2 regions of the Streptomyces sp. NPDC086989 genome follow, and region 1 is predicted to be linked to the other one. Evidence: riboswitches for the same ligand, from Rfam matches in the RefSeq annotation. Region 1 holds a riboswitch; the other holds the start of a gene.
The links. A riboswitch is a leader RNA that binds a small molecule or an ion and turns the genes downstream of it on or off. The one in region 1 is predicted to bind thiamine pyrophosphate.
Positions count from the first base shown of each region.

Region 2: linked by a shared signal. The riboswitch ahead of thiO (glycine oxidase ThiO) and the one ahead of ACIPK4_RS06350 (thiamine ABC transporter substrate binding subunit) in region 1 are both predicted to bind thiamine pyrophosphate.

Region 1 is NZ_JBIVAL010000002.1:569,966-575,691, reverse strand. Features, by position in the region: gene ACIPK4_RS06355 (ABC transporter permease) at 1-538, opposite strand, end outside; gene ACIPK4_RS06350 (thiamine ABC transporter substrate binding subunit) at 598-1,695, opposite strand; TPP riboswitch at 1,781-1,906, opposite strand; gene rlmN (23S rRNA (adenine(2503)-C(2))-methyltransferase RlmN) at 1,932-3,047, opposite strand; gene ACIPK4_RS06340 (phosphatidate cytidylyltransferase) at 3,171-4,247, opposite strand; gene frr (ribosome recycling factor) at 4,247-4,804, opposite strand; gene pyrH (UMP kinase) at 4,889-5,668, opposite strand.
Region 2 is NZ_JBIVAL010000004.1:239,662-245,387, reverse strand. Features, by position in the region: gene ACIPK4_RS10785 (NAD(P)/FAD-dependent oxidoreductase) at 1-1,203, opposite strand, end outside; TPP riboswitch at 1,296-1,408, shown strand; gene thiO (glycine oxidase ThiO) at 1,406-2,587, shown strand; gene thiS (sulfur carrier protein ThiS) at 2,584-2,784, shown strand; gene ACIPK4_RS10770 (thiazole synthase) at 2,790-3,584, shown strand; gene pknB (Stk1 family PASTA domain-containing Ser/Thr kinase) at 3,847-5,726, shown strand, end outside.

The sequences.
Region 1 (5,726 bases):
GGCCGAGCGCGGGCAGCGTCACCCGCCGCCAGGCGGCGAAGCGCCCGGCGCCCAGCACCCGGGCGGCCTCCTCCTGACGCGGGTCCAGCTGCGCCCAGAGGCCGCCGACCGTCCGTACGACGACGGCGTAGTTGAAGAAGACGTGCGCGAGCAGGATCGCCCACACGGTGGTGTCCAGCCGCACGCCCCACAGCTCGTCCAGCAGCCCGCCCCGCCCGACCAGCGCCAGGAAGGCGGTGCCGACCACCACGGTCGGCAGCACGAACGGGACCGTGACCACCGCCCGCAGCAGCTGTTTGCCGGGGAACTCGAAGCGCGCGAAGACGTACGCGCCGGGGAGTGCGATCAGCAGCGTGAGCGCCGTGGAGGCGCACGCCTGCCAGGTGGTGAACCAGAGCACGTCGGCGATGTCCGGCCGGGTCAGCACCTCGCCGATCCGGCCGAACTGCCAGCCCTCGTCGGTCTTGATCCCGCGGCCGACGATCGCGGCCACGGGGTAGGCGAAGAACAGCGCGAAGAAGGCGAGCGGCACGGCCATCAGGGCGAGCCTGGAGGCCGTGGCGCGCGCGCCCTCCTTCACGGGAGTGCCCTCGCGTCCTACTTCACGACGAGCGAGGACCATGCCTTGACCCACTGCTCACGGTTCTTGGCGATGGTCTCCGGAGGGACGGTCTCCGGCTTCTCGATGACCACGCCGTGCTTCGTGAACAGCTCCGGCAGCTGCGCGTCCTTGGTCACCGGGTTCACGAACATCTGGAGCGGCATGTCCTCCTGGAACTTCTTGCCCACCAGGAAGTCGAGGAGCGCCTTGCCGCCCTCCTCGTTCTTCGCGCCCTTGAGCAGGCCGGCGAACTCGACCTGGCGGAAGCAGGTTCCGGTGGAGACGCCCGTGGGGGCCTCGGCCGGCTGCGGCTCGCCGTAGAGGACCTCGGCCGGCGGGCTGGAGGCGTAGGAGACGACCAGCGGGCGGTCGCCCTTGGCCTTCTTGCCGCCGGCGGAGCCCGAGAAGCGCTCGTTGTAGGCCTGCTCCCAGCCGTCGACGACCTCGACGCCATTGGCCTTGAGCTTGGTCCAGTAGTCCTTCCATCCCTCGTCGCCGTACTTGCCGATGGAGGCGAGGAGGAAGCCGAGGCCCGGCGAGGACGTCGCCGCGTTCTCGGTGACCAGCAGGTTCTTGTACTCCGGCTTGATCAGGTCGTCGAGCGTCTGCGGCGGGGCGATCTTCTTGTCGGCGAAGTACGCCTTGTCGTAGTTGACGCAGATGTCGCCGGAGTCGATGGGGGTCACCCGGTGCTCCTTGTCGAGCACGTACTCGGGCTTCACGTCGGCCAGGCCCTTGACCTCGTACGGCGTGAAGATGCCGTTGTCGAGGGCGCGCGAGAGCAGCGTGTTGTCCACGCCGAAGAAGACGTCGCCGCGCGGGGAGCCCTTGGTGAGGATCTCCTGGTTGAGGGCGGCGCCCGCGTCCCCGGACTTCAGGACCTTGACGGTGTAGCCGCTCTGCTGCTCGAACTCCTTGAGGACCGAGTCGGTCACGTTGAAGGAGTCGTGGGAGACGAGCGTGACGGTCTTGGACTTCGGGGACCCGCTCGCGGCGGCGCCCTCGTCCTTCTTGCCGCCGCCGCACGCGGCGAGCGTGCTCACGCCGAGGGCTGCGGCCAGCGCCGCACCCGCGATCTTCCTGGTGGTGCTCACGGAACATTCCTCCTGGGTTGACCAGGAGAAGACGCGGCCCTGCCCGGACGCCCTCGTGGAGGGCGTCCGGGCAGGGCGCAACAGCTTGAGGTGGTGACCGAACTTCCTACCCAGAATGACCTGGGCAAGGTTCAGAGGGTCTGCGGCCGACGCGCTCGCGAAAAGCGTGTGGCCGCACTCTCAGCGCTGTGGCGCTCCCCTGTCGGAAATGAGTATGCAGATATACGCGTGTCAGCCTACCGCTCGCTCGCGGCGAGCTGGCCGCAGGCACCGTCGATCTCCTGGCCCCGGGTGTCACGGACGGTCACCGGCACGCCGTGGCGGGCGATGGCCTCGACGAAGGCCTTCTCGTCCTCGGGGCGCGAAGCGGTCCACTTGGAGCCGGGCGTCGGGTTCAGCGGGATCAGGTTGACGTGGACGCGCTTGCCCTTGAGCAGCCGGCCGAGGAGGTCACCGCGCCAGGCCTGGTCGTTGATGTCGCGGATCAGGGCGTACTCGATGGAGATCCGGCGGCCGGACTTCTCGGCGTACTCCCAGGCCGCGTCGAGGACCTCGCGGACCTTCCAGCGGGTGTTCACGGGGACGAGCGTGTCGCGCAGCTCGTCGTCGGGGGCGTGCAGCGAGACCGCGAGGCGGCACTTGAAGCCCTCGTCGGCGAACCGCAGCATCGCCGGGACCAGGCCGACGGTGGAGACGGTGATGCCGCGCTGCGACAGGCCCAGGCCGTCGGGCTCGGGGTCGGTGAGGCGGCGGATGGCGCCGACGACCCGCTTGTAGTTGGCGAGGGGCTCGCCCATGCCCATGAAGACGATGTTGGACAGCCGGGCCGGCCCGCCGGGGACCTCGCCGTCGCGCAGCGCGCGCATGCCGTCGACGATCTGGTGGACGATCTCGGCGGTCGACAGGTTGCGGTCCAGGCCCGCCTGGCCGGTGGCGCAGAACGGGCAGTTCATGCCGCAGCCGGCCTGCGAGGAGATGCACATGGTGACCCGGTCGGGGTAGCGCATCAGCACGGACTCGACGAGCGTGCCGTCGTGCAGCTTCCACAGGGTCTTGCGGGTGGTGTCGTCGTCGCACGAGATGTGCCGGATGACGTTCATCAGCTCGGGGAGCAGCTCCTCCCGGAGCTTCTCCCGGGAGGACGCCGGAATGTCGGTCCACTCGGCCGGGTCGTGCGCGTACCGGGCGAAGTAGTGCTGCGAGAGCTGCTTGGCGCGGAACGGCTTCTCACCGATCGCGGCCACGGCTTCCCGGCGCTCCTCGGGCGTGAGGTCGGCAAGGTGCCGCGGCGGCTTCTTGGCTCCGCGGGGTGCGACGAAGGTGAGCTCTCCCGGAACAGGACGGGGGGCCATGAGTGGTACTCCTCAAGTCTGGCGAACCAGCGGCGGGCGACCTCCGCGCACGGTCCATCCCCGCAGACACGGGGAAAGCGCGCCACTCACCAGTGGCGCGCTTTCCAGGATAACCCGGGCGGCTCAGCCCGTTCCGACGAAGGCCGCGAGCAGCAGCCACACCACCGGGGCGGTCGGGAGCAGGGAGTCGAGCCGGTCCATGATGCCGCCGTGGCCCGGCAGCAGCGTGCCCATGTCCTTGATGCCCAGGTCCCGCTTGATCATGGACTCGCCGAGGTCGCCCAGCGTGGCGCTGACCGCGACGGCGAGACCGAGCAGCAGGCCCTGCCACCAGGCGCCCCCGTCGATCAGGAACTCCATGCACAGCGCGCCCGCCGCCATCGCGAAGGCCACTGCGCCCAGCAGTCCCTCGCGGGTCTTGCCGGGGCTGATGCGCGGAGCCAGCTTGTGCTTGCCGAAGCGCCAGCCCACGGCGTAGGCCCCGGTGTCGCTGACCACGGTCAGGAGCAGGAACGTGACCACCCGCTGCGGGCCGTCGTCCGCGGTGAGCAGCATCGCGACGAAGGTGGCCAGGAAGGGCACGTAGAACGCCGCGAAGACGCCCGCCGTGACGTCCTTGAGGTAGTCCTCGGGCGGTTCGGTCATCCGCCAGACCAGGACCGCCAGCGCGGTCAGGGCCATCGCCACCCAGGCGCCCTCGGCGCCCCGGACGTATCCGGCGATGACCATGGCGGCGCCGCCGACCGCGAGCGGGACGAGCGGTGCCTTGATGCCCTTCTTCTCCTGGAGCCGGGAGGTGAGCTCCCACAGGCCCACGACGACCGCGACGACGATGACGCCGACGAAGACCGCCTTGACGATGAACAGCGAAGCGAAGATCACCGCACCGAGGCCGACACCGACCCCTATGGCGGCACGCAGGTCTCGCCCCGCCCGCTTCTTCTGCGGAGGGGGCGAAGCGTCCTGCGGTGCCTGCGAGGGCGGGGGCGGGGGGCTGGGCATGGGCTCCTGCGTCGGCGTCTCGGCGCGGAACGGGGGGCCGCCGTCGGCGGCGGCCCCCCGATCGCGTGCTTCCCGGTCGTCGAAGTCACGGCCGGCGGCATCGGGCACGATGGGCATGGGCCGAGTGTGCGGGCCCACCAGCGCATCGTATGCGGGACCCGCCGGAACCGGCTCCGTGGCCCAGGGAGAGTCGTTCATCAGACCTCGAGCAGCTCGGCTTCCTTGTGCTTGAGCAGCTCGTCCACCTGCGCGACGTACTTCGCGGTGGTGTCGTCGAGCTCCTTCTCCGCGCGGCGCACCTCGTCCTCGCCGGACTCCTTGTCCTTGACGAGCTTGTCGAGGGCGTCCTTCGCCTTGCGGCGGATGGAGCGGATCGAGACCTTGGAGTCCTCGGCCTTGGTGCGCGCGACCTTGATGTACTCCTTGCGGCGGTCCTGCGTCAGCTCGGGGAAGGTCACCCGGATGATGTTGCCGTCGTTGCTGGGGTTGACGCCCAGGTCGGAGTCGCGGATGGCCTGCTCGATGTTGCGCAGGGCGCTCTTGTCGAAGGGGGTCACGATCGCCATGCGCGGCTCGGGCACCGAGAAGGACGCGAGCTGGTTGATGGGCGTGATGGCGCCGTAGTAGTCCGCCACGATCTTGTTGAACATCGCCGGGTGCGCACGACCGGTGCGGATCGCGGCGAAGTCTTCCTTGGCGACGACGACGGCCTTCTCCATCTTCTCCTCGGCCTCGAGGAGGATTTCTTCGATCACCACGTGCTCCTGCATGTCAGATTTGGATGGTTCAGGCGGGCGGGGCGGGCTCGGCCCGGGGGGCCGGGCCCGGCGTCGGGACGCTCAGGCCCGGGTGCCCTGGTCGCTCACGAGCGTGCCGATCTTCTCACCCTTGACGGCGCGGGCGATATTGCCCTCGGTGAGCAGCTCGAAGACCAGGATCGGCAGCTTGTTGTCGCGGCACAGCGTGATGGCGGTGGCGTCGGCGACCTTGAGGTCGCGGGACAGCACCTCGCTGTACTCCAGCGCGTCGAACTTCACCGCGTCGGGGTTCTTCTTCGGGTCGGAGTCGTAGACCCCGTCGACACCGTTCTTGCCCATGAGCAGGGCCTCGGCGTCGATCTCCAGGGCGCGCTGGGCGGCCGTGGTGTCGGTGGAGAAGTAGGGCATGCCCATGCCTGCGCCGAAGATCACGACGCGGCCCTTCTCCAGGTGCCGCACGGCACGCAGCGGGATGTACGGCTCCGCGACCTGGCCCATGGTGATGGCGGTCTGCACACGGGAGTCGATGCCTTCCTTCTCCAGGAAGTCCTGGAGGGCGAGGCAGTTCATGACGGTGCCCAGCATGCCCATGTAGTCGGACCGCGCACGGTCCATGCCGCGCTGCTGGAGTTCGGCGCCGCGGAAGAAGTTCCCGCCGCCGATCACGACGGCGATCTCCGCGCCGCCACGGACCACCGCGCCGATTTCTCGCGCGATGGCATGGACGACGTCGGGGTCGACGCCCAGCCCTGTACCACCGGAGAAGGCTTCGCCCGACAGCTTCAGCATGAAGCGGCGGCCCTTCTTGTCGTGGTCGCTCTTGTCGTCGGAAGCGGTGTGGGGGTCCACGCCCTGATTCATGGAGATCTCCTCGTGCACATACGAAGAAGGCCATTGCCGGTGGGTCCTCGCGGTTCCC
Region 2 (5,726 bases), on a different contig from region 1:
CAGGGGCGTCGCGGGGTCGGCGATCTTGGCCGGATCCACCGGGGCGCCCGTCTCGATCAGCTTCCGCCCCTGCGCCAGGTCCCGCGGCCGGCCCACCGCCAGGACCGCGACCAGCACCCCGGCGCGCAGCCAGCACACCGACCACGCCGCCTCGGCGGGGTCCCCGCGCCACAGCAGCTCGTCCGCCCCCGCGTGGTGCCCCGCGTACTGCACGAAGCGCCCGAACTGCTCCGACCAGAAGTACGGCACCGGGTCGTAGACCTGGGCCGGCGCCCCCATCAGGATGTTGGCCGCGACCACCCGGGGGCCCTGGAGGGCGTTGTCCCAGTGGTGCACCAGCAGCCGCGTCCCGTAGCGCGCGGACGGGAACGACGCACAGTCGCCGACCGCGTACACGCCGGGCAGGGAGGTCCGCAGGTACGCGTCCGCCGTGACCGCGCCCTCCGGCCCGAGCTCGATCCCCGAGCCCTCCAGCCACCGCGTCGCGGGCCGGGCCCCGATGCCCACGACCACCGCACCCGCCGGCAGCTCCCGCCCGTCGGCGAGCAGGACCCGCCCGGGTTCCACCGAGGCCACCTTGGCGCCGGTCAGCAGGGCGGCCCCCGCCTCCTCGTACCAGCGGGTCATGGGAGCCGCGACCTCCGCCGGGAGCGCCCCGGCCAGCACCCGGTCCGCCGCCTCGACCACGGTCACCGCGCAGCCCGCCTCGCGGGCCGCGGTGGCGAACTCGGCGCCGATCCAGCCGGCCCCGACCACCACCGTCTCCGGCGCCGCGGCCAGCACCGGGCGCAGCCGGGCCGCGTCGTCCAGGGTGCGCAGGAGGTGCACGCCCGGGACGCCCTCGGACCCGGGCAGGGTCAGCGGCTGCGCGCCGGTCGCCAGCACGAGCACCTCGTACGGGACCGGCCCGGCCTCGGTGTCCAGCTCGCGGTCGGCGGCCCGCAGCCCGGTGACCTCCACACCGAGCCGGAGCTCGACGTCGAGCCCCTCGAAGTCCACGTCGAAGGCGGAGTCCTCGGCCTTGCCGAGCAGCACCGCCTTGGACAGCGGGGGCCGGTCGTACGGCTGGTGGGGCTCGGCGCCCAGCAGGGTCACGGGGCCCCTGAAACCCTGCTCCCGAAGGGCGACCGCAGTCTGCACCCCGGCCATTCCGGCGCCGACGATGACGACGCCGCTCTGAGTCTGTTCCGTCTGCTCGCTCACACCGCCCACCCTAGCGATCTGACTGGCAGTCAGGAACGGTGGCCCGGGGAGGCAGCCTTACCCGGCCCCCGCGGCGGGGTTAGGCTGGCCGTCGTACCTATCGCGGGAGTCCGGGCGCACCGGGCTGAGAGGGAGGCTGAGCGGCCTCCGACCGTACGAACCTGATCCGGGTCATGCCGGCGAAGGGAGGGGCTGGACGCCCATGCACTCATCTCGGAAGGGATCCGGCCGGGGATCCGACGTGCTCGTCATCGGGGGCGGGATCATCGGCCTGGTCACCGCCTGGCGGGCGGCCCGGCACGGGCTGCGGACCGTGCTCGCCGACCCGGCACCCGGCGGCGGGGCCGCGCAGGTCGCGGCCGGCATGCTCGCCGCCGTCACCGAACTGCACTACGGCGAGGAGACCCTGCTGGGCCTCAACCTCGCCTCCGCCGCCCGCTACCCGGAGTTCGCCGCCGAGCTGACCGAGGCCAGCGGCGGGATGGACCTCGGCTACCGCGCCTGCGGCACGCTCGCCGTCGCCCTCGACGCCGACGACCGGCTCCACCTGCGGGAACTGCACGCCCTCCAGCGGCGCTGCGGTCTGGAGTCCGAGTGGCTCACCGGCCGCGAGTGCCGCCGCCTGGAGCCGATGCTGGCCCCGGGCGTCCGCGGCGGGCTCCGCGTGGACGGCGACCACCAGGTCGACCCGCGCCGGCTGGCGGCGGCGCTGCTGGCCGCCTGCGAGGGCGCCGGGGTGGAGGTCCGCCGGGCCGGCGCCGAGCGGCTGCTGACCGCCGCCGACCGTGCCGTCGGCGCGCTGCTCGACGACGGTACGGAGCTGCGCGCGGACCAGGTGGTCCTGGCCGCGGGCTCGCTCAGCGGCCGGCTGGCCGGCGTACCGCCGCGGGTGCTGCCCCCCGTACGGCCCGTGAAGGGCCAGGTGCTGCGGCTCTCGGTGCCGGCGGCGTACGCGCCGTTCCTGTCCCGGACGGTGCGGGCGGTGGTCCGGGGCAGCCACGTGTACCTGGTGCCGCGGGAGAACGGGGAGCTCGTCGTCGGGGCGACCAGCGAGGAACTCGGCTGGGACACCACGGTCACCGCCGGCGGGGTGTACGAACTCCTGCGGGACGCACACGAATTGGTGCCCGGCATCACCGAACTGCCGCTGACCGAGACCCGGGCCGGGCTGCGGCCCGGCTCCCCGGACAACGCCCCGCTGCTCGGCCCGACGGACCTGCCCGGCCTGCACCTGGCCACCGGCCACTACCGCAACGGGGTGCTGCTGACCCCGCTCACCGGCGACGTGATGGCACAGCTGCTGACCACCGGCACGCTGGCGGAGATCGCCCGCCCGTTCACCCCGCGCCGCTTCAGCGCCGCACGTCAGGAGTCGTACGCATGACCATCTCCGTCAACGGCGAGCCGCGCGAGATCGCGGCCGGCACCACCCTCGACGCGGTGGTCGCCACCCTGACCGCGGCCCCGTCGGGCGTCGCGGCCGCACTGAACGAGACCGTGGTCCCCCGCGGCCAGTGGCCGCTCACGCCGGTGGGCGAGGGCGACCGGGTCGAGGTCCTCACCGCGGTGCAGGGGGGCTGAGCGCGATGGCGGACGACGCTTTCGAACTGGGCGGACGGACCTTCTCCTCCCGCCTGATCATGGGGACCGGCGGGGCGCCGAGCCTGGACGTGCTGGAACGGGCGCTGATCGCGTCCGGCACGGAGCTCACCACGGTGGCGATGCGCCGACTGGACCCGACCGTGCAGGGCTCCGTCCTGTCGGTGCTGGGCCGGCTCGGCATCGCGGTCCTGCCGAACACCGCGGGCTGCTTCACGGCGGGCGAGGCGGTGCTGACCGCGCGGCTCGCGCGGGAGGCCCTGGGCACGGACTGGATCAAGCTGGAGGTCGTCGCCGACGAGCGGACCCTGCTGCCGGACGGGGTGGAGCTGCTGGACGCGGCGGAGACCCTGGTCGACGAGGGCTTCACCGTGCTGCCCTACACGAACGACGACCCGGTGCTGGCCCGCAGGCTGGAGGACGTGGGCTGCGCGGCGATCATGCCGCTGGGATCGCCGATCGGCTCGGGCATGGGCATCCGCAACCCGCACAACTTCGAGCTGATCTGCGAGCGGGCCGGGGTCCCGGTGATCCTGGATGCCGGAGCCGGCACGGCCTCGGACGCGGCCCTGGCGATGGAGCTCGGCTGCGCGGCGGTGATGCTGGCGTCGGCGGTGACCCGGGCGCAGGCGCCGGTGCTGATGGCGACGGCGATGCGGGACGCCGTGTCGGCGGGGCGGCTGGCGTTCCGCGCGGGCCGCATCCCGCAGCGCCGCTTCGCGCAGGCCTCGTCCCCTGCGGAGGGCCAGGCCGCCCTCGACCCGGAACGCCCGGCGTTCTGACCCGGCCCCCGACCCCCGGCGGGGCCGGATTCCGGTGCCGCCGGCCTTCGGATACCGGTGCCGCCGGCGTCCGGATACCGGTGCCGCCGCGGTTCGGGGCCCGGGGTGCCCCCGGCGGGCGCCGGGGCGGGTTCCGGGGCCGGCCCCCCCGGCAACGGGGCCGCGCCGTCACGGGCCCGGGCGGGGCCGCCGGACGTCACAGCTGCGCTGCAAGACGCACCACCCTGGCCGGGGGGCCGGGGCCCGCTCGTAGAATCGCCGCGTGGACACGACCCTGGATGACCCCCTCGTCGGGCAGACACTCGACGGCCGCTACCGCATCGACGCGCGCATCGCGGCCGGCGGCATGGCCACGGTCTACCGGGCCGTCGACACCCGCCTCGACCGCGTGCTCGCGCTGAAGGTGATGCACCCGGCGCTCGCCGCCGACGCCGGCTTCGTCGACCGGTTCATCCGGGAGGCCAAGTCCGTCGCCCGCCTGGCGCACCCCAACGTCGTCGCCGTCTTCGACCAGGGCACCGACGGGCCGTACACGTACCTCGCCATGGAGTACGTCTCCGGCTGCACGCTCCGCGACGTCCTGCGCGAGCGCGGCGCGCTCCAGCCCCGCGCGGCGCTCGACATCCTCGAGCCCGTCCTGGCCGCGCTCGGCGCCGCGCACCGCGCCGGGTTCGTACACCGTGACATGAAGCCCGAGAACGTCCTGATCGGCGACGACGGCCGGGTCAAGGTGGCGGACTTCGGGCTGGTCCGGTCCGTGGACTCGGTCACGAGCACCACCGGCTCCGTCCTCGGCACCGTCTCCTACCTGGCGCCCGAGCAGATCGAGACCGGCGGCGGCGACACCCGCGTGGACGTCTACGCCTGCGGTGTCGTCCTGTACGAGATGCTGACCGGCTCCAAGCCGCACTCCGGGGGCACCCCCGCCCAGGTGCTCTACCGGCACCTGCACGAGGACGTGCCGCCGCCGTCGGCCGCCGTCCCGGGGCTGCCCGCCGGCCTGGACGAGCTCGTGGCGTACGCCGCCGCCCGCGATCCGCAGCTGCGCCCCGCCGACGCGGCCGCCCTGCTCGGACTGACCCTCGACGTGCGCGCGCGGCTCGGCGACGCCGAGCTGGACGCCGTGCCGCCGCAGGCCCGGGCCGAGGCGCGGAGCGCCACCGAGGACCGCACCAGCGTGATCCCGCGGCCCGCCGCGGTGCAGCCCGTGCACCTCACGTCGCGGCTGGAGCTCCCCGAGCGCCCCGAGGCACGGCCGGCCGAGGCGCCGCCGGCCCCGCGCGGACCGCGGCGCGGCACGCTGCTCGTCATCGCCGGGATACTCCTCGCCCTCGGTCTGGGCACCGGGGTCTGGTACATCAACGCCGGCCAGTTCACCAAGGTCCCCAACCTGCTGGGCAAGAGCGAGGCGCAGGCCAGGTCGGACCTGTCCGCGGCGGGCCTCGGCGTGAAGCGGATCGACCGGAAGTTCAGCGACGCCTTCGACCGCGGGACGGTGATGAACTCCGACCCCGAGAGCGGCAAGCGCATCCGCGGCAACGGCGCGGTGGTGCTCACGATCTCGCGCGGCCCCGAGGTGGCCGTCGTGCCGGACCTCAAGGGAAGGACGCTGGACGACGCCAAGGCCGAGCTGGCCAAGAGCAACCTGGCGCCCGGTCTGGTCACCCAGGCGTTCAGCCAGGACGTCCCGCAGGGTTCGGTGATCAGCACCGACCCGGCGGGCGGGCAGAAGCGCTCGCCCGACACGGCGGTCGCGATCCTGGTCAGCAAGGGCCGGCCGGTGCAGGTGCCGAACGTGGCGGGGCGGCCGCTCGACCAGGCGCGGGCCACCCTCCAGGACGCCGGCCTCAAGGTCGAGACGGCTGCCGACCAGGTCAATTCGCCGTTCCCGGCGGGTACGGTCGCCAACCAGTCGGTCGGCGCGGGTGCCCAGGCCTCGACCGGTGACACGGTGACGCTCACCGTCTCCAAGGGCCCGCGGCAGATCCCGGTGCCGAACGTGACCGGCCAGGAGGCGGAGGTGGCCCGCAGGACGCTGGAGGCGGCCGGTTTCAAGGTGAAGGTGGAGCGTCCGCTCATCTCCTTCAGCACCACGGTGGACGCCCAGTCGGTGCCGGGCGGCCAGAGCGCCCCCGAGGGCAG